DNA from 3 places in the Streptomyces sp. NPDC058671 genome. Region 3 is predicted to be linked to each of the others. Evidence: predicted binding sites of a transcription regulator. Region 3 holds the regulator's gene; each other region holds the start of a gene.

Region 1 (7,597 bases), on a different contig from region 3:
GGTCTCGCGGGCGCGCTGCTCGTCGGCGTCTCGGCCGCCAAGGCCTACGCGTACGCCCTCGGCAAGCCCCTCTACGGCGTCAACCACCTCGCCTCGCACATCTGCGTCGACCAGCTGGAGCACGGCAAGCTGCCCGAGCCGACGATGGCCCTGCTCGTCTCGGGCGGCCACTCCTCGCTGCTGCTCTCCGCCGACATCACCTCCGACGTGCGCCCCCTGGGCGCCACCATCGACGACGCGGCGGGCGAGGCCTTCGACAAGATCGCCCGCGTGCTCGACCTCGGCTTCCCCGGCGGACCGGTCATCGACCGGCTCGCCAGGGAGGGCGACCCGGCCGCCATCGCGTTCCCGCGCGGCCTGAGCGGCTCGCGGGACCCCGCGTACGACTTCTCCTTCTCCGGCCTCAAGACCGCCGTGGCCCGCTGGATCGAGGCCAAGCGGGCGGCCGGCGAGGACGTGCCGGTACGGGACGTGGCCGCGTCCTTCCAGGAGGCCGTCGTCGACGTGCTCACCCGCAAGGCGGTCCGGGCCTGCAAGGACGAGGGCGTCGACCACCTGATGATCGGCGGCGGTGTCGCCGCCAACTCGCGTCTCCGGGCCCTCGCCGAGGAGCGCTGCGAGCGGGCCGGCATCCGGCTGCGGGTGCCGCGCCCCGGCCTGTGCACGGACAACGGCGCCATGGTCGCGGCCCTCGGCTCGGAGATGGTCGCCCGCAACCGGCCGGCCTCCGACCTGGAACTCTCCGCGGACTCCTCGCTTCCGGTGACGGACCCGCACGTGCCGGGGGCGTCCCACGATCACGATCACGTGCACGAGGTCAGCAAGGAGAACCTGTACTCGTGACCACCGTGACGCTCATGTGGGAGGCGCGGGCCGCCCAGGGCCGGGGCGCCGAACTCCTGGAGTGGGCCAGGGCCCAGGTCCTCGCCCGCGAGCCGCAGCGCCGGGAGATCCTCCGCGCGCCCCAGGACCGGGTCCTCGTCCTCACCTGGTGGGAGGCGGCGGCCTTCGACGCGGAGTTGCCCGAGCTGGCGGAGCCGGACGCGGAGCTGATCGCCCGTCCGGTCCACCGCTGGCGTTTCGAATCGGTGGAATAGTCGATTCCCGGGCAACCTTTCGACCGGTGCGGGCATCCCACCACGTGTGAAGAAGAAGATCGCGCTGTGGGCCGCCCTCACCGCCGTCGCCCTGCTGGTGACCGGCTGCGCGGCGGAGGACCCCGACGCACCCGCTCCGAGGACGCCGTCGGCGCGCGGGGACGCCCCGTCGGCGGGGACGGGTGCCGGGGACAAGGCGCCCGGCGCCCCTGACCGGGCGGCCGCGTACCGCAAGTGGGGGCTCAAGCCCTTCGCGGCGCCGCCCGCCCCGCCCGCGACCAAGCCGGTCGTCCGGCCGCCCGGCGGGCCGGTCCCCGTCATCAGCGACATCCCCACCACCGAGAAGATCGTCTTCATCACGATCGACGACGGGGCGGAGAAGGACCCCGAGTTCGTCACGATGATGAAGGACCTCGATGTCCCGGTCACGATGTTCCTCACGGACGCGGCCATCCGCGGCGACTACGCGTACTTCGCCCCGCTCGTCGCCCAGGGCCACGGGCTCGCCAACCACACCCTGACCCACCCGAACCTGCGCACCCTGTCCCAGGACGCCCAGCGTCGGGAGATCTGCGGTCAGCAGACGAAGCTGACGAAACGGTTCGGCACGGCCCCGCGCCTCTTCCGCCCGCCCTACGGCAACTGGAACGAGGCCACGCGCGCGGCGGCGGCGGAGTGCGGCGTGGACGCGATCGTGCTGTGGCGGGAGTCCATGCAGATCAAGAACATGCAGTACCAGCGCGGCGACCGGAAGCTCCACCCCGGCGACATCATCCTGGCCCACTTCCGGGGCCCGTCCGAGCTCAAGGGCCGCACGATGACGGAGATGACGGCCACGATGCTGCGCCGCATCCAGGAACAGGGCTTCACGGTGGCGCGCCTGGAGGACTACGTCTAGGGCCTTGCCCGGGACGCCCGGAGATTTCTCCGGGCGTGGTGTCGATGCGGGTCCGGCCCGTTCGACGTATGTGTGGACGGCGGGGAACGGCCCCGCCACCGCACCCCCGAGGAGTCGTCATGCCCCGCTTCCTGTCCCTCGTCCGCATCGAGGAGAACACCATCGACATGGAGAGCGCCGACCCCGGCTTCGAGGAGCGCATGGGCGCGCTCTTCGAGGAGATCGGCAAGGCCGGCGCCATGGTGGACACGGCCGGGCTCAGGCCTACCGCCGAGGCCACCCGGATCACCTGGTCGGACGGGAAGCTGTCGTACACCGACGGACCGTTCACCGAGACCAAGGAGGTCGTCGGCGGCTACGCCATGCTCCAGTGCAAGGACATGGCCGAGGCCGTCGAGTGGGGGAAGCGCTTCCTGGCCGTCCACCCGCCGCAGTGGAAGGTCGGCCTGGAGGTCCGCGAGGTCGAGGAGATGCCGGAGGGCTGACCCCGGGTGTGCTGTCATGGGAGGCGTGACGCCGGACAGCACACTGGAGACGGTCTTCCGCATGGAGTCGGCGCGGATCGTCGCCACGGCGGCGCGCATCGTCAGGGACGTCGGCATCGCCGAGGAGATCGCCCAGGACGCCCTCGTCGCCGCCTTGGAGCAGTGGCCGCTGACAGGGGTCCCGGAGCGGCCGGGAGCCTGGCTGACGGCCACCGCCAAACACCGCGCCGTCGACCTCGTGCGGCGGCGCGAGACGTACGCGCGGAAGCTCGCCGAGGTGGGCAGGACGCTCACCGAGGAGGCGTACGACCCCGAGCCCCCGGGCCCCGGTGACATCGACGACGACGTGCTGCGGCTGATCTTCACCGCCTGCCATCCGGTGCTCTCCGCCGAGGCGAGGGCCGCGCTGACCCTGCGGCTCGTCGGAGGGCTCCGCACGGACGAGATCGCCCGCGCCTTCCTCGTACCGGAGGCCACCCTCGCGGCGCGCATCACCCGCGCCAAGCGGACGCTCGCGAAGGCGGGCGTCGCCTTCGAGGTGCCGTACGGGGAGGACCGGGCGGCGCGGCTCGGTTCCGTCCTCGAAGTGATCTACCTGATCTTCAACGAGGGGTACGCGGCGACGACGGGCGACGACCTGCTGCGGCCGGGGCTCTGCGAGGACGCGCTGCGGCTCGCCCGGACCCTCGCCGCCCTCGCGCCCCGGGAGGGCGAGGCGCAGGGCCTGGCCGCCCTTCTGGAGCTCCAGTCCTCCCGGACGGCGGCCAGGACCGGACCCGACGGCCAGCCGGTGCTGCTCGCCGCGCAGGACCGGCGGCGCTGGAACCGGCTGCTCGTCCTGCGCGGGTTCGCCGCCCTGGAGCGGGCCGGTGACGGGCGTACGTACGGGCCGTACGCCCTCCAGGCCGCCATCGCCGCCTGCCACGCGCGGGCCCCCTCGTACGACGAGACCGACTGGGCGACCATCGCCGCGCTGTACGGGCGGCTGGGCGTCCTCGCTCCCTCCCCGGTCGTCGAGCTGAACCGCGCGGTCGCCGTGTCGATGGCCGAGGGCCCCGAGGCGGCCCTCCCGCTCGTCGACGCCCTCTCCGCCGCGCCCGGCCTGGCCGGATATCACCTGCTGCCGAGCGTGCGGGGCGACCTGCTGGCCCGGCTCGGGCGTGAGGCGGAGGCGCGGGCGGAGTTCGAGCGGGCCACGGCCCTCACCCGCAACGAGGGCGAGCGGGCGCTGCTGCGGGCGAAGGCGCGGGCGCTCGGGGGCGCGTAGGGGGGCGCTCGGCCGGGGTCACCGACGGGCGGCCGGGTGGCCGATCAGCATCGTCGGGGCGCCGGCCACCCGCGTGAGCAGGACCGTCGCCGCGTTCGGGCCCTTCGGCCTCACCCTGCGGCGGATCTCCTCGGGCTCCACCGCGGAGCCGCGCTTCTTCACCGTCAGGGTGCCGACCTCCCGTTCCCGCAGCAGGGCCTTCAGCTTCTTCAGGTTGAACGGGAGTTCGTCGGTGATCTCGTAGGCGGCGGCGTACGGGGTGGGGACGAGCGCGTCCGCCGTGACGTACGCGATCGTCGCGTCGATCAGGCCGCCTCCCACCTCCTCCGCCACCTCGGCGACCAGGTGCGCGCGGATGACGGCGCCGTCCGGCTCGTAGAGGTAGCGGCCGACCGGGCGGACCGCCGGGTCGGGCAGGCCCCGGCCGGCGAGGGCCGCGCCCGAGGGTAGCAGGGTGGCCCGGCGGGCGCCCGGCTCCGTACCGAACCAGAGGACCGCCTCCTTGACGTCCCCGCCGTCCGAGATCCACTCGGCCTCGGCCTCCTCGGGCACCGCCTCGTGCGGGATGCCCGGAGCCACCTTCAGGGCCGCGTGCGGGGCCCTGCGGGCCGCCTGGACCGCCCAGGACAGGGGCGGGGAGTACGCCTCCGGGTCGAAGACGCGGCCCCGGCCGCCGCGCCGCGCCGGGTCGACGAAGACCGCGTCGTACGGCGCGGTGTCGATGTCGGTGACGTCCGCGCACCGCACCTCGATCAGCTCCGCGAGGCCGAGCGCCTCGGCGTTGGCGCGGGCGGCCTCGGCGGTCAGCGGGTCGCGGTCGACGGCGAGGACGGAGATCCCGGCGCGGGCCAGGGCGATCGCGTCGCCGCCGATCCCCGAGCAGAGGTCGGCGACGCCGCGGACGCCGAGCGCCTTCAGCCGGGCCGCCCGGTGGGCGCCGACCGAGGCGCGGGTCGACTGCTCGACGCCGTTCGGGGTGAAGTACATCCGGTACGCGTCCTCCGCGCCGAACTTGGCGACCGCCCGCTGCCGCAGCCGTGCCTGCCCGATCGCCGCCGTGACCAGCTCCGCGGAGTGGTCGCGGCGCAGCCGGGAGGCGACCGCCAGTTCCCGGGCGGGGTCGTAGTCGCGCAGGGCGGTGAGGAGGGTCTGACCCTCGGGGCCGAGCAGGGGGGCGAAGGAGGCGAGGTCGGTCACCCGTCCCATTGTGGGCCCTGCGGTGGTGTGGGCCGGCCGGGGGACGCGGGGTGCGGTACGGCGGTGTCGTGGCCGGGAACGGGCGTCCGCGCTGACAGGATGCGGCGCGATACGACTCGTACGACAAAAGGAAAATATGATGGCAAAAGGTGTGCGCCGTTCGTCCCGGGTGCTCGGGGCCGCCCTCGTCGTCGCCGCCCTCGCCTCCGCCGCCACGGCCTGCGGGGACGGCACCGAGCCGGCCAAGGGCGCCCCCGCTCCCGCCGCCGGCCAGCAGGCCCAGGGGCAGAAGGCGTCCGGCGCGATCGCGGCGTACGTCGAGAAGGTCCGCGCGCAGCGCGCCGCCCGGGTGGTCGCCGCGAGGAAGTGGGGCCTCGCCCGGACCCCGCTCGACGCGCCCGCCCCGCCCGCCGTGAAGCCGCGGATCACCACCCGCAAGGGCTTCGAGACGGCGGGCGAAGGCCTGCCGCCCGTCTTCACCACCGTGCCGACCAAGCAGAAGATCGTCTTCCTGACGATCGACGACGGCGCCGAGAAGGACCCCGCCCTGCTGCGGATGATGAACGAACTCCGGATCCCCTACAGCGCCTTCATCAGCGACTACGTCGTCAAGGACGACTACGGGTACTTCGCCCGGATGCAGAAGTCCCAGGAGGGCGGGGTCTCCCTGCACAACCACACCCTCAACCACCGGTACCTGCCGGGGCTGTCGTACAGCCAGCAGAAGCGCGAGATCTGCGGCATGCAGGACGTCATCGAGAAACGATTCGGCAAGCGCCCCCCGCTCTTCCGCCCGCCGTACGGCAACTACAACGAGGACACCCTGCGCGCCGCCAGGTCCTGCGGCGTCAAGGCGGTCCCGCTGTGGGCGTCCGAGGCGTTCCCCGACCACATGGAGTGGCGCGAGTGGGACCGGGACCTGCACCCCGGCGACATCGTGCTCACCCACTTCCGGGGCAAGGACGACTGGAAGGGGACCATGCCCGACATGATCCGCCGGGTGATGAACGTGATCACGGCCAAGGGGTACGCGGTCGCCAAGCTGGAGGACTACGTATGAGCCGCGCGCCGTCCCGGACGCGGCGGTCGGTGGCCGGAGCGGTGCTGGCCGTCGCGCTCCTCGCCGCCACCGGGTGCGCCTCGGCCGTGGACCCGCTCGAACGGCTCGGGCGGAAGGCGGCGGAGCGGGTGGGACCGGCGCAGACGCGGGACGCGACGACGGTCGCGGAGCAGGGTGCCGCGGGCGTCCGGGACTCGAACTCGCGTGCGGAACCCTGAGGTCCGGGACGCCGTTCTCCTGCCGGGACCGGAGCGCCACATCGCGCGTCATTGGCACTCCGCTTGACCGAGTGCTAATCGCGGTCATAGTCTCGGCTCTGGCACTCCCCACCGGAGAGTGCCAACACAGCGACGGGCAGGTCCGGCACCCGCGACGACGGATCCACCTGGTCGCCACCTCAGACAGTCAACCCCGTGATCTCCGAAGGGGGAGGTCGGATCGTGACGACCACCAGCTCCAAGGTTGCCATCAAGCCGCTCGAGGACCGCATCGTGGTCCAGCCGCTCGACGCCGAGCAGACCACCGCCTCTGGCCTGGTCATCCCGGACACCGCCAAGGAGAAGCCCCAGGAGGGCGTCGTCCTTGCCGTGGGCCCGGGCCGCTTCGAGAACGGCGAGCGCCTGCCGCTCGACGTCCAGACCGGCGACATCGTGCTGTACAGCAAGTACGGCGGCACCGAGGTGAAGTACAACGGCGAGGAGTACCTCGTCCTCTCGGCTCGCGACGTGCTCGCGATCGTCGAGAAGTAATTCACCGAAGTACCGAAGTACCGACGTACGAGCACTGAACCAGATGCTCAGAGCTGCGCCCCGAGGCCCCTTCCAGGCGCCCCGGGGCGCGGTTCGTTCCACCCTATTCCGAGAGGGCTGAACCGCTCCCATGGCGAAGATCCTGAAGTTCGACGAGGACGCCCGTCGCGCCCTTGAGCGCGGCGTCAACAAGCTTGCCGACACGGTGAAGGTGACGATCGGCCCCAAGGGCCGCAACGTCGTCATCGACAAGAAGTTCGGCGCCCCCACCATCACCAACGACGGTGTCACGATCGCCCGCGAGGTCGAGCTCGACGACCCGTACGAGAACCTCGGCGCCCAGCTGGTGAAGGAGGTGGCGACCAAGACCAACGACATCGCGGGTGACGGCACCACCACCGCCACCGTGCTGGCCCAGGCCCTGGTCCGCGAGGGTCTGCGCAACGTCGCCGCCGGCGCCTCCCCGGCCGCCCTGAAGAAGGGCATCGACGCCGCCGTCAAGGCCGTCTCCGAGGAGCTCCTCGCCACCGCGCGCCCGATCGAGGACAAGTCCGACATCGCCGCCGTCGCCGCGCTCTCCGCGCAGGACCAGCAGGTCGGCGAGCTCATCGCCGAGGCGATGGACAAGGTCGGCAAGGACGGTGTCATCACCGTCGAGGAGTCCAACACCTTCGGCCTGGAGCTCGACTTCACCGAGGGCATGGCCTTCGACAAGGGCTACCTGTCCCCGTACATGGTCACCGACCAGGAGCGTATGGAGGCCGTCCTCGACGACCCGTACATCCTGATCAACCAGGGCAAGATCTCCTCGATCCAGGACCTGCTGCCCATCCTGGAGAAGGTC
Region 2 (7,597 bases), on a different contig from region 3:
CGTGGCGTTCGTCGGCGTGGCGTTCGTCGGCTTTCGCGTGGCGGGCGGCCCCGTCTTCATCGGCTTCCCGTCCCTGGCCGCCGGGTCCTCGGTCTTCGCCGGGCGGTCAGGCACCCGCGTCGGCGTCGGGGTCGGGGTCGGCACCGGTACGGAGAAGGCGAGCGCCGCGGGCACGTACGTGTCGCCGCTCGTGGAGAAGGTCAGGTCGGCCGAGGTCGCGCCCGGCGGGACCGCGCCCACGTCCTCAGCGACGAGGAGGTCGCGGACCGTGCCGGTGCGGCTCTCCCGGAGGTTCCTGCCGTCGACGAGGAACAGGGCGTCCGAGGCGCTCCAGCCGTCCCCGTACGCCGTCACGCTCGCCCGTACCGGGCCGGGCCCCCGCTCGAAGCCGTCGACGGTGATCGTGGTCGAGGGGGAGGTCGAGCGCTGGAGGACGTGCCCGCCGTAGACGTAGACCTTCCGCCGCTCGGGGGCGTGGACCGGGTCCGGCCCCGGGAACCGGTGGACGACCGTCAGGGACCAGCCCGCCACGCAGCCCTTGCCCGTGGGGGCCCAGACGTTGCCGACCGCGATCCGCGTGTCCGTGCCCGTGACGCCCTTGAAGGCGGCGGTCACGTCGGACTCGCCCGTGTAGTAGTGCGGGCCCTCGACGCCGGCCGGGTCGGTGACCATGCTGTCGAGGGAGACGGGGGTCGCGGGACCCGCGCCGACCTTGAGCACGGGGGCGGTCGTCGCGGGGTCGCCGGGCGAGCGGACGGCGTCCGCGCCCGAGAGGTCGCAGCGGCCCAGGCGCGCGCCGCTCGGCCCCGTGTACGTGCCGTCGTTCCCGCCCCAGAACAGCCGGGCGTACGCCACCTCGGCGCCCGCCGGTAGCACGACGCGGCCGGTGCTGGAGCCGTAACCGCCGCCGGCGCCGGTGCCTCCGCCGGTGGTGCCGGTCCTGGCGGCCGTCACCGTGTCGCCGATCGTGGCGAAGTCGCCGTACAGCGACGCGTCGTACCGCTTGCCGAAGGGCTCGACCACGTCGGCCGCGACCGGTCCGGCGGCGGTGAGCGCGAGCGAGCCCGTCATCAGTGCGACGGCCGCGAGTACCTTTCCCAGGTGATGTTGTCTGAAGCGCATAAAAGGGCAATGTAGGCAAAACACATCATCATGGGGCGTTACGCCACGCGGCGGCGCGCGTACTCCACGATCTCGGCCATCGGCGGCCGCTCCTCCGTGTCCACCGCGTACGTCCGCGGCGTGAACCCCGACTCACCCCGCTCGAACTGGGTCAGCCACGGCCGCACCAGATGTCCCCGCGAAAGCCGCAGCTGCGCCGTCCGGTAGATCGCCGCCGCCATCCGGCCGAGCGCCAGCCCGTCCTGGTGGCGGTGCTTGCGGACCCCCACGTCCACCTGTGCGAGCGCGTCCAGGCCCACCGTGTGCAGCGCGTCGACCAGCAGCGCCAGCTCCACTCCGTAACCGACCGGGAACGGCAGCCGTTCGAGCAGCGAACGGCGGGCCGCGTACTCCCCGCCCAGCGGCTGCACGAAACCGGCCAGCTGCGGCCAGTGCAGGTTGAGCAGCGGGCGTGCCACCAGCTCCGTGACGCGACCGCCCTGACCAGGGGTGTCGTTGAACGGGCGGTCGTACATCGCCTTCACGAGGTCCACGTCCGGGTCGGTGAGCAGCGGGCCCACGATCCCCGTCACGAAGTCCGCGGAGAAGTCCCGCAGGTCCGCGTCCACGAAACAGACGACGTCCCCACTGGTCACCATCAGTGACCGCCACAGGACCTCGCCCTTGCCCGGCACCGCCGGTATCCGGGGGAGGATCGCGTCCCGCGCGACCACCCGCGCCCCGGCCTCGGCCGCCACCTCCGCCGTACGGTCCGTGGACCCCGAGTCGATCACCACCAGCTCGTCGACGAGCGGCGCCGCCCCGCCCATCAGCTCGCGCCGGATCACGGTGACGATGTCCCCGACCGTCGCCTCCTCGTTCAGCGCGGGCAGCACCACGCTGACCTTCGTCCCGCGCTTGGCGGCGAGAACCCGCTCCAGCGGTCGATCGGCCACGGACCAGGACCGCCGGTCCAGCCAGCGCTCCACCTCATCCAGCACGTGATCTCCATCTCGCGGTTCGGACGACCATCTCGACCGTCCATGCCTTCGGTTACAGTCTTGAACAACGCGGACGCCCGATGCATGTCGGGGTGCCGCCCGCGTCACACAACCGAATACCGCTCATCCAGAGGGGCAGAGGGAAACGGCCCGTTGAAGCCCCGGCAACCCTCCAGTCAGCAGCTCGTACTCCAGCGAGGTCCCTGACTAGGGAAGGTGCCAAATCCGTCTCATGGCGAAAAATTCGTCATGGGAAAGATGAGGAGAAAGGGCCTCGCCTCCATGGCTGTACAGACCGTCACCCCCGCCACCACCGTCGACCTCGGTCCCGCGTCCGGGCTTTCCTGTCGCGAATGCGGTGAAGTGTTCGCGCTCGGCCCGATCTTCGCCTGCGAACTCTGTTTCGGACCTCTCGAAGTGGCGTACGACCTCCCCACCGGTGACCCCGAGGCGCTGCGCAAGCAGATCGAGGCCGGCCCCGCCAACATCTGGCGGTACGCCCCCCTGCTGCCCGTCCCCGCCGACGTCGCCGACAAGCCGAACCTGAACCCGGGCTGGACCAAGCTCGTCCAGGCGGACAACCTCGCCCGCGAGATCGGCGTCGCCCCCGGCAAGCTCTTCGTCAAGGACGACTCCGGCAACCCGACCCACTCCTTCAAGGACCGGGTCGTCGCCCAGGCCATCGAGGCCGCCCGCGCCTTCGGCTTCACCACCCTGTCCTGCTCCTCCACCGGCAACCTGGCCGGCGCCGTCGGCGCCGCCGCCGCCCGTGCCGGCTTCCGCTCCTGCGTGTTCATCCCGCACGACCTGGAGCAGGGCAAGGTCGTCATGGCCGGTGTCTACGGCGGTGACCTCGTCGCCATCGAGGGCAACTACGACGACGTCAACCGCTTCTGCTCGGAGCTCATCGGCGACCCGCTCGGCGAGGGCTGGGGCTTCGTGAACGTCAACCTCCGCCCGTACTACGGCGAGGGCTCCAAGACGCTGGCGTACGAGATCTGCGAGCAGCTCGGCTGGGTCATCCCCGACCAGCTCGTCATCCCGATCGCCTCCGGCTCGCAGCTCACCAAGATCGACAAGGGTCTCCAGGAGCTCATCAAGCTGGGCCTCGTCAAGGACAAGCCGTACAAGATCTTCGGCGCCCAGGCCGAGGGCTGCTCCCCGGTCTCCGTCGCCTTCAAGGCCGGCCACGACGTCGTCCGCCCGCAGAAGCCGAACACGATCGCCAAGTCGCTCGCCATCGGCAACCCGGCCGACGGCCCGTACGTCCTCGACATCGCCCGCCGCACCGGCGGCGCCGTGGAGGACGTGAACGACGAGCAGGTCGTCGACGCGATCAAGCTGCTCGCGCAGACCGAGGGCATCTTCGCCGAGACCGCGGGCGGCGTGACCGTCGGCGTCGCGAGGAAGCTCGTCGAGAACGGGCTGATCGACCCGAACCTCACCACCGTCGTCCTCAACACCGGCGACGGACTCAAGACCCTGGACGCGGTGGCCGACACCTCTCAGGCGACCGTCACCATCCGCCCGAGCCTGGACGCGTTCCGCGACGCCGGCCTGGCGCTCTGAAAGGTTACGAAGACATGGCCGTGAACGTCCGCATCCCCACCATCCTCCGCACCTACACGGGCGGGCAGTCCGAGGTCCAGGCCGAGGGCGCGACCCTCGCCGAGGTGATCGAGGACCTGGAGAAGAACCACACGGGCATCGCCGCCCGCGTCCTCGACGACCAGGGCAAGCTGCGCCGCTTCGTGAACGTCTACGTGAACGACGACGACGTGCGCTTCGAGCAGGGCCTGGAGACGGCGACCCCGGCGGGTGCGGGCGTCTCGATCATCCCGGCCGTCGCCGGAGGCTGAGCCGTACCCGTTGTCCTCTCTTCGTCGAAGATCTCGAATTGCCCCTTCCGCGCCATAAAGCGGAGGGGGCAATTCTGCATGGTTGAGCGGGGTAGAGTTGGGGAAGTCCCCTCCGCTGCTCATGCCGGGTGCATATGTGAATGCGCCCCGCCCGTCGAGAAGCAGCCAAAGTGTGTGCGCCTTGTGTACCTTCTGCGTACTTTGCCGGGCCCGACTTGCCCCGTAATTCCAGGAATTCTCCCCGATTCACCTTTCCGTGACGCCCAGAATTCTCGCTCGATTGACCTGTTGCAGAGGGCAGTTGGGCAGATACATTCAGCCGCGGTCGACGCGTTCCGGCGCAGGGTCTGACCCGGGTCCGCGAAGTGCGGGTCCCGCGCAAGGGCCAGTAATAGGGGAGTTAGGCATGGCTCAGGGCACCGTCAAGTGGTTCAACGCGGAGAAGGGCTACGGCTTCATCGCGGTCGACGGTGGTGCGGATGTTTTCGTCCACTACAGCGCGATCCAGATGGATGGTTACCGCAGCCTCGAAGAGGGACAGCGGGTCGAGTTCGAGATCTCGCAGGGCCAGAAGGGTCCGCAGGCGGACATGGTCAAGCTCGCCGTCTGAGCGCGGCGCGATCGGCCACCGACGCAACGCCGTCGAGGGGCCCGCATCCCTGGGGATGCGGGCCCCTCGACGTGTTCCGCCACCGGCCGGTCCGCGTCCCGACCGTCGAGAGGCGCCCGCACCCGCCCGTCACCCGACCGCCACCCCTCGTCGGCGTTCCTTCGGAACGGCTTGCACTCTCCTAGGTCGAGTGCTAATCATTGGCGTTAGCACTCGGCAGGTGAGAGTGCTACGAGGATCGGGCATGACGAGGTCGCCGGCCGGGTGGGGCAAGGAACCACGCGGAGTTGCGGAGGCCGTCCGTCGCGGGCGTCGGCGCGGTCCTGGAGCGTTATCCACCCCATGTCCGGGAGGACCACTTCACATGGCCAAGATCATCGCGTTCGACGAGGAGGCCCGGCGCGGTCTCGAGCGCGGCATGAACCAGCTCGCTGACGCCGTCAAGGTCACCCTCGGCCCCAAGGGTCGCAACGTCGTCCTCGAGAAGAAGTGGGGCGCCCCCACGATCACCAACGACGGTGTCTCCATCGCCAAGGAGATCGAGCTCGAGGACCCGTACGAGAAGATCGGCGCCGAGCTGGTCAAGGAAGTCGCCAAGAAGACGGACGACGTCGCCGGCGACGGTACGACCACCGCCACCGTTCTCGCCCAGGCGCTCGTCCGCGAGGGCCTCCGCAACGTCGCCGCCGGTGCCAACCCCATGGCCCTCAAGCGCGGCATCGAGAAGGCCGTCGAGGCCGTCTCCGGCGCCCTCCTCGAGCAGGCGAAGGATGTCGAGACCAAGGAGCAGATCGCTTCGACGGCCTCCATCTCCGCCGCCGACACCCAGATCGGCGAGCTCATCGCCGAGGCGATGGACAAGGTCGGCAAGGAAGGCGTCATCACCGTCGAGGAGTCGCAGACCTTCGGGCTCGAGCTCGAGCTCACCGAGGGCATGCGCTTCGACAAGGGCTACATCTCGGCGTACTTCGCCACCGACATGGAGCGCATGGAGTCGTCCCTCGACGACCCGTACCTCCTCATCGTCAACTCCAAGATCTCCTCCGTGAAGGACCTGCTCCCGCTCCTGGAGAAGGTCATGCAGTCGGGCAAGCCCCTGCTGATCATCGCCGAGGACGTCGAGGGCGAGGCCCTGTCGACCCTGGTCGTCAACAAGATCCGCGGCACCTTCAAGTCCGTCGCGGTCAAGGCCCCGGGCTTCGGCGACCGTCGCAAGGCCATGCTGAACGACATCGCCATCCTCACCGGCGGCACGGTCATCTCCGAGGAGGTCGGCCTGAAGCTGGAGAACGCGGGCCTCGACCTGCTGGGCCGCGCCCGCAAGGTCGTCATCACCAAGGACGAGACCACCATCGTCGACGGTGCCGGTGACAGCGAGCAGGTCGCCGGTCGCGTGAACCAGATCCGCGCCGAGATCGAGAACAGCGACTCGGACTACGACCGCGAGAAGCTCCAGGAGCGCCTCGCGAAGCTGGCCGGCGGCGTGGCCGTCATCAAGGCCGGCGCCGCGACCGAGGTCGAGCTCAAGGAGCGCAAGCACCGCATCGAGGACGCCGTTCGCAACGCGAAGGCGGCCGTCGAGGAGGGCATCGTCGCCGGCGGTGGCGTGGCCCTGCTCCAGGCCTCCTCGGTCTTCGAGAAGCTCGAGGCGGACCTCACGGGTGACGAGGCCACGGGCGCGAACATCGTGAAGCTGGCCCTCGAGGCCCCGCTGAAGCAGATCGCGATCAACGCCGGCCTCGAGGGCGGCGTCGTGGCGGAGAAGGTCCGCAACCTGCCCGTCGGCCACGGCCTGAACGCCGCGACCAACGAGTACGTCGACCTCATCGCCGAGGGCATCATCGACCCGGCGAAGGTCACGCGCTCCGCGCTGCAGAACGCCGCGTCGATCGCCGCGCTGTTCCTCACCACCGAGGCCGTCATCGCCGACAAGCCGGAGAAGGCGTCCGCGCCGGCCGGCGGCGGCATGCCGGGCGGTGACATGGACTTCTGATCCTCCGGGATCGGTGGTTCATCGCTGAACGCGCGAGCTGACGCGAGGAAGCGAAGATCAGAACGAGGGCGGCACCCCCAGGGGGTGCCGCCCTCGGGCGTTGTCCAGGACCCCGGCTGTACGGGACTTCGGGGCCGTACGGGACCGGGGCGTCGTACGGGACCTCGGCGTCGTGCGGGGACTGCGGTGTTGCGCGGGGCTCGCCTTACCTCGGTGCCGGGGTGATCCTGGAATGGCCCCTCTCGTGAAGGGAGACCACGATGGTCACCCTGCTGACGACGCCGGCCGACCGCGAGCTGGTCATCACCCGGACCTTCGACGCCCCGCCGGGCCTGCTCTGGGAGGCGTGGACCCGTCCCGAGCACGTGCGCGCGTGGTACGGCGTGTCCGCGCTGACCACGTCGGTCGTCGACATCGACCTGAGGGTCGGCGGCGCGTGGCGCTGGGGCCAGAGCACACCGGAGGGCCAGGAGATCGTCTTCTCCGGCACGTACGAGGAGATCGTCCCGGCCGAACGGCTCGACTACACGGAGGTCTTCGAGCAGATGCCGGACGCGGATCCGGTCCGGGTGACCCTCACCTTCGACGCGACCCCGGACGGCGGCACGGCCCTGACCAGCACCTCCGTGTGGCCGTCGAACGAGATCAGGGACCAGGCGCTGGCGGCGGGGATGGAGGCGGGGGTGCGGGAGCAGTTCGACCGGCTGGCGGGGCATCTGCGGACGATGCGGCCTGTCCACGGCTGACGGGGGGGACCTCGGGCGACCCGGCCCCGTCGGGCGGGGGTTGGCCCCACCCCGGGTGGCGTGCCTGCCGGATGGGGTGGGGGCCGGGGGTTCGGGAGGCTGGGGGTATGACAACGAACCGTGGACGTCAGGCCCTGCTGCTCGCCCTTTCCGTCGCCGCCGTCGCCGGTGTCACCCTCGGCGGGGGAGGTGCCGCCCCGGCCGTCGCGGCCGGGCTGGAGTGGGGGGACTGCGACCCCGCCGTGAAGCCGCTGCCCGGGCAGCGGTGCGCCACCCTCTCCGTACCC
Region 3 (7,597 bases):
TCAGCCGCGAGAACAAGCCCTGCTGCCCCGGCTGGAACTGGCCGGTGGGCCGTTCCTCGCCGCGCAGCTTGGCCAGTTCGCGCAGGAGCCGTTCCTGCTCGGCGTCGAGCTTGCCGGGGGTCTGCACCTCGACGTGCACGATCAGGTCGCCCCGGCCGTTGCCGCGCAGATGCGTGACGCCGCGGCCGTGCAGCGGGATCGACTGGCCGGACTGGGTGCCCGGCCGGATGTCGATCTCCTCGACGCCGTCGAGGGTCTGCAGCGGCACCTTGGTACCGAGCGCGCCCGCGGTCATCGGGATCGTGACCGTGCAGTGCAGGTCGTCGCCGCGCCGCTGGAAGGTGTCGTGCGGGGTCTCGTGGATCTCCACGTACAGGTCGCCGGCGGGGCCGCCGCCGGGGCCGACCTCGCCCTCGCCCGCGAGCTGGATCCGGGTGCCGTTGTCGACACCGGCCGGGATCTTGACCGTGAGCGTCCGACGGGACCGCACCCGGCCGTCGCCCGCGCACTCCGGGCACGGCGTCGGCACGACCGTGCCGAAGCCCTGGCACTGGGGGCAGGGCCGGGAGGTCATGACCTGGCCCAGGAAGGACCGGGTGACCTGGGACACCTCGCCGCGACCGCGGCACATGTCGCAGGTCTGCGCGGAGGTGCCGGGCGCGGCACCCTCGCCCGAGCAGGTCGTGCAGACGACCGCCGTGTCGACCTGGATGTCCTTGGTGGTGCCGAAGGCGGCCTCGTTGAGGTCGATCTCCAGCCGGATCATGGCGTCCTGGCCGCGGCGGGTCCGCGAGCGCGGGCCGCGCTGCGACGCCGTACCGAAGAAGGCGTCCATGATGTCGGAGAAGTTGCCGAAGCCACCCGCCCCGAAGCCGCCCGCGCCGCCTCCGCCCGAGGCCGAGAGGGGGTCGCCGCCCAGGTCGTAGACCTGCTTCTTCTGCGGGTCCGAGAGGACCTCGTAGGCGGCGTTGATCTCCTTGAAGCGTTCCTGCGTCTTGGGATCGGGATTGACGTCCGGGTGCAGCTCGCGGGCGAGCCTCCGGAACGCCTTCTTGATCTCGTCCTGGGAAGCGTCGCGGCGCACGCCGAGTACGGCGTAGTAGTCCGTGGCCACTTACGACTCCGCCAGGATCTGTCCGACGTAACGTGCCACTGCGCGTACCGCTCCCATCGTTCCGGGGTAGTCCATGCGGGTCGGTCCGACCACGCCGAGTTTGGCGACTGCCTCGCCGCCCGAACCGTAGCCGACCGAGACGACGGACGTGGAGCTCAGCCCCTCGTGGGCGTTCTCGTGCCCGATGCGTACGGTCATGCCCGATTCCTTGGCCTCGCCGAGCAGCTTGAGGAGCACGACCTGCTCCTCCAGAGCCTCAAGGACGGGCCTGATCATCAGGGGGAAGTCGTGTCCGAAGCGGGTGAGATTGGCGGTGCCGCCGATCATCAGCCGCTCCTCGTGCTCCTCGACCAGGGATTCGAGGAGGGTCGCGAGCACGGTCGAGACCGTGGCGCGGTCCTCGACCTCCTCGAAGGACTCGGGGAGGTCCTGCACCAGCTGCGGCACGTCGGCGAACCGCCGGCCGACGACCCGGCTGTTGAGCCGGGCCCGCAGATCGGCGAGTGAGGACTCGCCGAAGGGCGCGGGGCAGTCGATGAGACGCTGCTCGACGCGGCCGGTGTCCGTGATGAGCACCAGCATCAGGCGGGCGGGGGCCAGCGAGAGCAGCTCCACGTGCCGGACGGTCGAACGGGTCAGCGAGGGGTACTGGACGACGGCGACCTGACGGGTCAGCTGCGCGAGCAGCCGGACCGTGCGGCCGACGACGTCGTCCAGGTCCACCGCGCCGTCGAGGAAGTTGTGGATGGCCCGGCGCTCCGGCGTCGACAGCGGCTTGACGCCGGCGAGCCGGTCGACGAAGAGCCGGTAGCCCTTGTCGGTCGGGATCCGGCCGGCGCTGGTGTGGGGCTGGGCGATGAAGCCCTCCTCCTCCAGCACGGCCATGTCGTTGCGCACGGTGGCGGGCGAGACGCCGAGCTTGTGGCGCTCGGTGAGCGCCTTGGAGCCGACGGGCTCCTCCGTCCCCACGTAGTCCTGGACGATGGCGCGCAGGACCTCGAGCCTGCGTTCGCTGAGCATCGTGGCGCACCTCCAGCTGTCGACGTCGTTACGGTTGCTCCGCTTTTGGCACTCACCCTGTTCGAGTGCCAGCGATTCCCCGGCCAGTGTACGGCGGCGGGCGTCGCTCCTGGCAAGGCGGCGGGGCCCCACCGGCTAGCGTCGCCGTATGGACGTGGATTGGGAAGCGTACGGGTGGGAGCGGCTCGCGGACGGGGTGGGCCGGCGGCGGCTGCCTGGATGGGACGCCACGGTCGGACTGGTACTGGGCGAACGGGCGGTGCTGCTGTACGACACGGGCTCCTCGCTCGCGGAGGGCGCCGAGCTGCGGACGCAGATCGCTGAGCTGACGAACGACCGGAGAGTGACGCACATCGCACTGAGCCACCCCCATTTCGACCATGTGCTGGGCACCGCGGCCTTCTCGGGCGCGGAGGTCTTCGGCGCGGTCGGCTCCGACGCGCTGCTCGGCGGGGCAAGGGCTCAGGAGGCGCTGCGCGGTGACGCGGTACGGCACGGGCTCGACCCGGCGGCGGCCGCGGAGGCCGTGGACGTGCTGGTGGCGCCGCGGCACGTGGTCTCCGGCGAGTGGACGCTGGACCTGGGGGGCCGGCAGGTCCTCCTGGCGAACGTCGGCCCCGGCCACACGGGCCACGACCTGGTGCTCCTGGTGCCGGGCGGCCCGGAGGTGGTCTTCTGCGGCGACCTGGTGGAGGAGTCCGGCGAGCCGCAGGCGGGCCCGGACGCGATCCCCTCCCGCTGGCCGGACGCCCTGGACCGGCTGCTGCGGCTCGGCGGCGAGGAGGCGGTGTACGTACCGGGGCACGGGGCGCTGGTGGACGCCACGTTCGTGCGGGCCCAGCGCGATGAACTGGCACACCGCTTCCACGTCGCCTAACGTCACCGCAATGCGCAGCTACAACCCGGATCTGACGCCGTCCTGGAAGAAGCCGAAGCCCGTCCCGGAGGTTCCGGCCGAGCGTGACCTCGTCGTCGAGGAGGTCACGACGGGCTTCTGCGGGGCGGTGATCCGCTGCGAGGCGGGCACCGTGACCCTGGAGGACCGCTTCGGCAAGCACCGGGTCTTCCCGATGGACCCGCGCGGTTTCCTCCTGGAGGGCCGGGTGGTGACCCTGGTGCGACCGGTCGCCGCTCCCGCCCGCCCCGCCCGTACGGCTTCGGGCTCGGTCGCCGTACCGGGCGCACGCGCGCGTGTTGCGCGGGCGGGCCGGATCTATGTGGAGGGCCGGCACGACGCCGAGCTCGTGGAGCGGGTCTGGGGCGACGACCTGCGGATCGAGGGCGTGGTCGTGGAGTACCTGGAGGGCGTCGACGACCTGCCGTCGATCGTGGCGGACTTCGCCCCGGCGCCGGACGCGCGCCTGGGGGTCCTGGTGGACCACCTGGTCCCGGGCTCGAAGGAGTCCCGCATCGCGGCCCGGGTGACCTCCCCGGACGTCCTGGTCGTGGGCCACCCGTACATCGACGTCTGGGAGGCGGTGAAGCCCTCCTCCCTGGGCATCCCGGCCTGGCCGACGGTCCCCCGAGGCCAGGACTGGAAGACGGGCGTCTGCCGGGCCCTCGGCTGGCCGCACGACAACACGGGCGCGGCCTGGCAGCACATCCTGTCGAGAGTCACCTCGTACAAGGACCTGGAACCGGAGCTCCTGGGCCGAGTGGAAGAACTGATCGACTTCGTGACGGCGCCGTAGACGACCGCCGCCGGGGGCGCCCCGCGCCCTCGGCGCGGGCGTTCGCCCCGCGCCTGACCTCAGTCCACCAGGTCCCGGACCACCGCGTCGGCGAGCAGCCGGCCCCGCAGGGTCAGCACGGCCCGCCCCTCGCCGTAGGGCCCCGCGTCGAGAAGCCCGTCCGCCAGCGCCCGCGCGGCTGCGGCAAGCCCGGCAGGCCGCAGCAGTGACAACTCGACCCCCTCCCGCAGCCGCAGTTCGAGCAGCACCCGCTCCACCCGCCGGTCCTCGTCCGACAGCAGCTCACGCCCCGCGCCCGGCGACTTCCCGCCGGCCAGCGCCGCCGCGTACGCGCCCGGGTGCTTCACGTTCCACCAGCGCACCCCGCCCACGTGGCTGTGCGCGCCGGGGCCCGCGCCCCACCAGTCCGCGCCCCGCCAGTACAACTCGTTGTGGAGGCAGCGCCCGGCCTCGGAGGTGGCCCAGTTGGACACCTCGTACCACTCGAATCCGGCCTCGGCGAGAACGGAGTCCGCGATCAGGTACCGGTCGGCGTGCACGTCGTCGTCGGTCATCGGCACCTCGCCGCGCCGGATCCGGCGGGCGAGCTGCGTCCCCTCCTCGACGATCAGGGCGTACGCGCTGACGTGGTCCGGGCCGGCGCCGATCGCCGCGTCGAGCGAGGCCCGCCAGTCGTCGTCGGACTCCCCCGGCGTGCCGTAGATCAGATCCAGGTTCACGTGCTCGAACCCGGCGGCCCGTGCCTCGGCGACGCACGCCTCGGGGCGCCCGGGCGTGTGCGTCCGGTCGAGGATCCTCAGGACGTGCTGCCGGGCGCTCTGCATCCCGAAGGAGATGCGGTTGAAGCCGCCTTCCCGCAGTTCCGCGAGGTACGCGGGGGTCACGGACTCCGGATTCGCCTCGGTCGTCACCTCGGCGTCGTCCGCGAGCCCGAACTCGTCGCGGACGGCTCCCAGCATCCGTACGAGATCACCGGCGGCGAGCAGCGTCGGCGTGCCCCCGCCGACGAACACGGTCCGCACCGGCCGGGGGTCGTCGCCGAGTACCTTCCGGGCGAGCCGGATCTCCTCGGCGACCTGGTCGGCGTAGTTGTCCCGGGAGGCGAGCACGCCCCCGGTGCCGCGCAGCTCGCTCGCCGTGTACGTGTTGAAGTCGCAGTAGCCGCACCGCGTGGCGCAGTACGGCACGTGCAGGTAGAACCCGAGGGGCCGCTCGGCCGCCCCTTCCAGGGCGTGCGCGGGCAGCGCCCCGGTCTCGGGCACGGTCTCACCATCGGGCAGTACGGAAGGCATGAGCCCCATTGTCCCGTACTGCCCGAGGTGGACGTCCGGCCTGTGGACGACGGCCGGGGGAAAAGCGCCGTGCGCGGCGGTCAGGACTCCCGGGAGCCCGCGTACATCTCCTCGATGAGGTCCTTGTACTCGCGCTCCACCACCGGCCGCTTCAGCTTCAGCGACGGGGTCAGCTCGCCGTGCTCGATGTCGAGGTCCCGGGGCAGCAGCCGGAACTTCTTGATCGTCTGCCAGCGCTGGAGGCCCTCGTTGAGGCGGTCGACGTAGCCCTGGATCATGGCCACCGTCTGCGGGGCGGCGACGACCTCGGCGTACGACCTGCCCGCGAGGTCGTGATCGGCGGCCCAGCCGAGGAGGGTGGGCTCGTCGAGGGCGATCAGCGCGGTGCAGAAGTTCCGGTCGGCGCCGTGGACGAGGATGTTGGAAACGAACGGGCAGACGGCCTTGAACTGGCCCTCGACCTCGGCCGGCGCGATGTACTTGCCGCCGGAGGTCTTGATCAGGTCCTTCTTGCGGTCGGTGATCCGGAGGTAGCCGTCGGCGGACAGCTCGCCGATGTCACCGGTGTGGAACCAGCCGTCGGACTCCAGGACCTCGGCCGTCTTCTCGGGCAGGCCGTGGTAGCCCTCCATGATGCCGGGGCCGCGCAGCAGGATCTCGCCGTCGTCGGCGATGCGGACCTCGGTGCCGGGGAGCGGCTTGCCGACGGTGCCGGTGCGGTAGGCCTCGCCCGGGTTGACGAAGGAGGCGGCGGAGGACTCGGTGAGCCCGTAGCCCTCCAGGATGTGGATGCCGGCGCCGGCGAAGAAGTAACCGATCTCGGGGGCGAGCGCGGCGGATCCGGAGATGCACGCGCGCAGGTTGCCGCCGAAGGCGTCACGGATCTTGGAGTAGACGAGGGCGTCGGCGATCTTGTGCTTGGCGGTGAGGCCGAAGGGCACGGAGGCGGTCCCGGTGCGGCGGAAGTTGTCCTGGCCGGCCTTGGCGTAGTCGCGGGAGACGCCGGCCGCCCACTGGAAGATCTTGTACTTGGCTCCACCGGCGGCGCGGGCCTTCGCGGCGACGCCGTTGTAGACCTTCTCGAAGATGCGGGGCACGGCGGCCATGTAGGTGGGCTGGACCACGGGCAGGTTCTCGATGATCTTGTCGACGCGGCCGTCGACGGCCGTGACATGTCCGACCTCGATCTGGCCGGAGGTGAGGACCTTGCCGAAGACGTGCGCGAGCGGCAGCCACAGGTACTGGACGTCGTCCTGCGTGACGAGACCGGTGGCGGCGATGGCCTTCGCCATGTACGACCAGTTGTCGTGCGGAAGACGCACGCCCTTCGGGCGGCCCGTGGTGCCGGAGGTGTAGATGAGGGTCGCGAGCTGGGTGGGGGTGATCGCCGCGACCCGCTCCTTGACGGCCTCCGGGTGCTTCTCCAGGTACGCCCGGCCGCGCGCCTCGAGCTCGGCCAGGGAGAGGACCCACTGGCCGTCGCTCTCCACGCCCGTGGCGTCGATGACGATCACGTGGTGGAGGTTCGGCAGGTCGGCGCGGCGCTCCACGGCCTTGGCGAGCTGCGCCGCGTCCTCGGCGATGAGGACCTTCGACTCGGAGTCGGAGAGGATGAACGCCGACTCCTCGGCGTTGGTCTGCGGGTAGACCGTGGTGGTCGCGGCGCCCGCGCACATCACGCCGAGGTCGGCGAGGATCCACTCGACGCGGGTGGAGGAGGCGAGGGCGACCCGCTCCTCGGACTGCACGCCGAGGTCGACGAGGCCGGCGGCGATCGCGTAGACCCGCTCGGCGGCCTGACCCCAGCTGAGCGACTTCCAGTCGTCCGGGCCGGAGGCGGCGGGCACCGGATAGCGGTAGGCCTCCGCGTCCGGAGTCCGCTCGACGCGCTCAAGGAAGAGGGTCGCCACGGAGGGCGGCCGGTTCTCGATCTGGGTCTGTGTGTCGCTCACGACGTCCTCCGGGCGGCGGCGGTGCCTGCTGGTGGTTCGTAACTAACTGGCGAGTAACCTTCGAGCCGGGATCAGAGTAAGGCGCCGAGGACCGGCGCGTAAGGGTCTACAGGGCGTCGCTTCATAACGAACGGGCCCACGCGCATCCGCACGTAGGCCCGTTCATTGCACAGGACAGGTACTTTCGGCTCCCCCGCAGCCCCGGCCCGCTTTCCCTCTTCGTCCGACGCCCTCCGGCTACTTCTTCTTGCTGGAGGACTCGTCGCTCGACAGCACGGCGATGAAGGCCTCCTGGGGCACCTCCACCGAACCGACCATCTTCATGCGCTTCTTGCCTTCCTTCTGCTTCTCGAGCAGCTTCCGCTTACGGGAGATGTCACCGCCGTAGCACTTGGCGAGGACGTCCTTGCGGATGGCGCGGATCGTCTCGCGGGCGATGACCCGGGAGCCGATCGCGGCCTGGATCGGCACCTCGAAGGCCTGCCTCGGGATGAGCTCGCGCAGCTTCGCGACGAGCCGCACACCGTA

What was found. The regulator HrcA, encoded in region 3, represses chaperone genes, less so after heat shock. The targets are predictions, from matches to a motif close to TTNGCACTCNGNNNNNCNGAGTGCNAA.
Region 1: the regulator HrcA is predicted to act here: its motif matches at 6,274-6,300, upstream of groES (co-chaperone GroES).
Region 2: the regulator HrcA is predicted to act here: its motif matches at 4,742-4,768, upstream of groL (chaperonin GroEL).

The regions. Positions count from the first base shown of each region.
Region 1 is NZ_JBHXSA010000003.1:1,097-8,693, reverse strand. Features, by position in the region: gene tsaD (tRNA (adenosine(37)-N6)-threonylcarbamoyltransferase complex transferase subunit TsaD) at 1-843, shown strand, start outside; gene ACFWV2_RS04330 (hypothetical protein) at 858-1,097, shown strand; gene ACFWV2_RS04325 (polysaccharide deacetylase family protein) at 1,144-1,995, shown strand; gene ACFWV2_RS04320 (YciI family protein) at 2,115-2,480, shown strand; gene ACFWV2_RS04315 (RNA polymerase sigma factor) at 2,497-3,747, shown strand; gene ACFWV2_RS04310 (methyltransferase domain-containing protein) at 3,766-4,953, opposite strand; gene ACFWV2_RS04305 (polysaccharide deacetylase family protein) at 5,084-6,004, shown strand; gene ACFWV2_RS04300 (hypothetical protein) at 6,001-6,222, shown strand; gene groES (co-chaperone GroES) at 6,445-6,753, shown strand; gene groL (chaperonin GroEL) at 6,884-7,597, shown strand, end outside.
Region 2 is NZ_JBHXSA010000003.1:303,402-310,998, reverse strand. Features, by position in the region: gene ACFWV2_RS05815 (hypothetical protein) at 1-1,122, opposite strand, end outside; gene ACFWV2_RS05810 (glucosyl-3-phosphoglycerate synthase) at 1,161-2,102, opposite strand; SAM riboswitch class I at 2,223-2,367, shown strand; gene thrC (threonine synthase) at 2,361-3,671, shown strand; gene ACFWV2_RS05800 (MoaD/ThiS family protein) at 3,686-3,961, shown strand; gene ACFWV2_RS05795 (cold-shock protein) at 4,368-4,571, shown strand; gene groL (chaperonin GroEL) at 4,936-6,564, shown strand; gene ACFWV2_RS05785 (SRPBCC domain-containing protein) at 6,825-7,310, shown strand; gene ACFWV2_RS05780 (alpha/beta hydrolase) at 7,418-7,597, shown strand, end outside.
Region 3 is NZ_JBHXSA010000031.1:67,573-75,169, reverse strand. Features, by position in the region: gene dnaJ (molecular chaperone DnaJ) at 1-1,114, opposite strand, end outside; gene hrcA (heat-inducible transcriptional repressor HrcA) at 1,115-2,134, opposite strand; gene ACFWV2_RS29710 (MBL fold metallo-hydrolase) at 2,283-3,011, shown strand; gene ACFWV2_RS29705 (DUF3097 domain-containing protein) at 3,022-3,825, shown strand; gene hemW (radical SAM family heme chaperone HemW) at 3,885-5,117, opposite strand; gene ACFWV2_RS29695 (long-chain fatty acid--CoA ligase) at 5,198-7,069, opposite strand; gene lepA (translation elongation factor 4) at 7,307-7,597, opposite strand, start outside.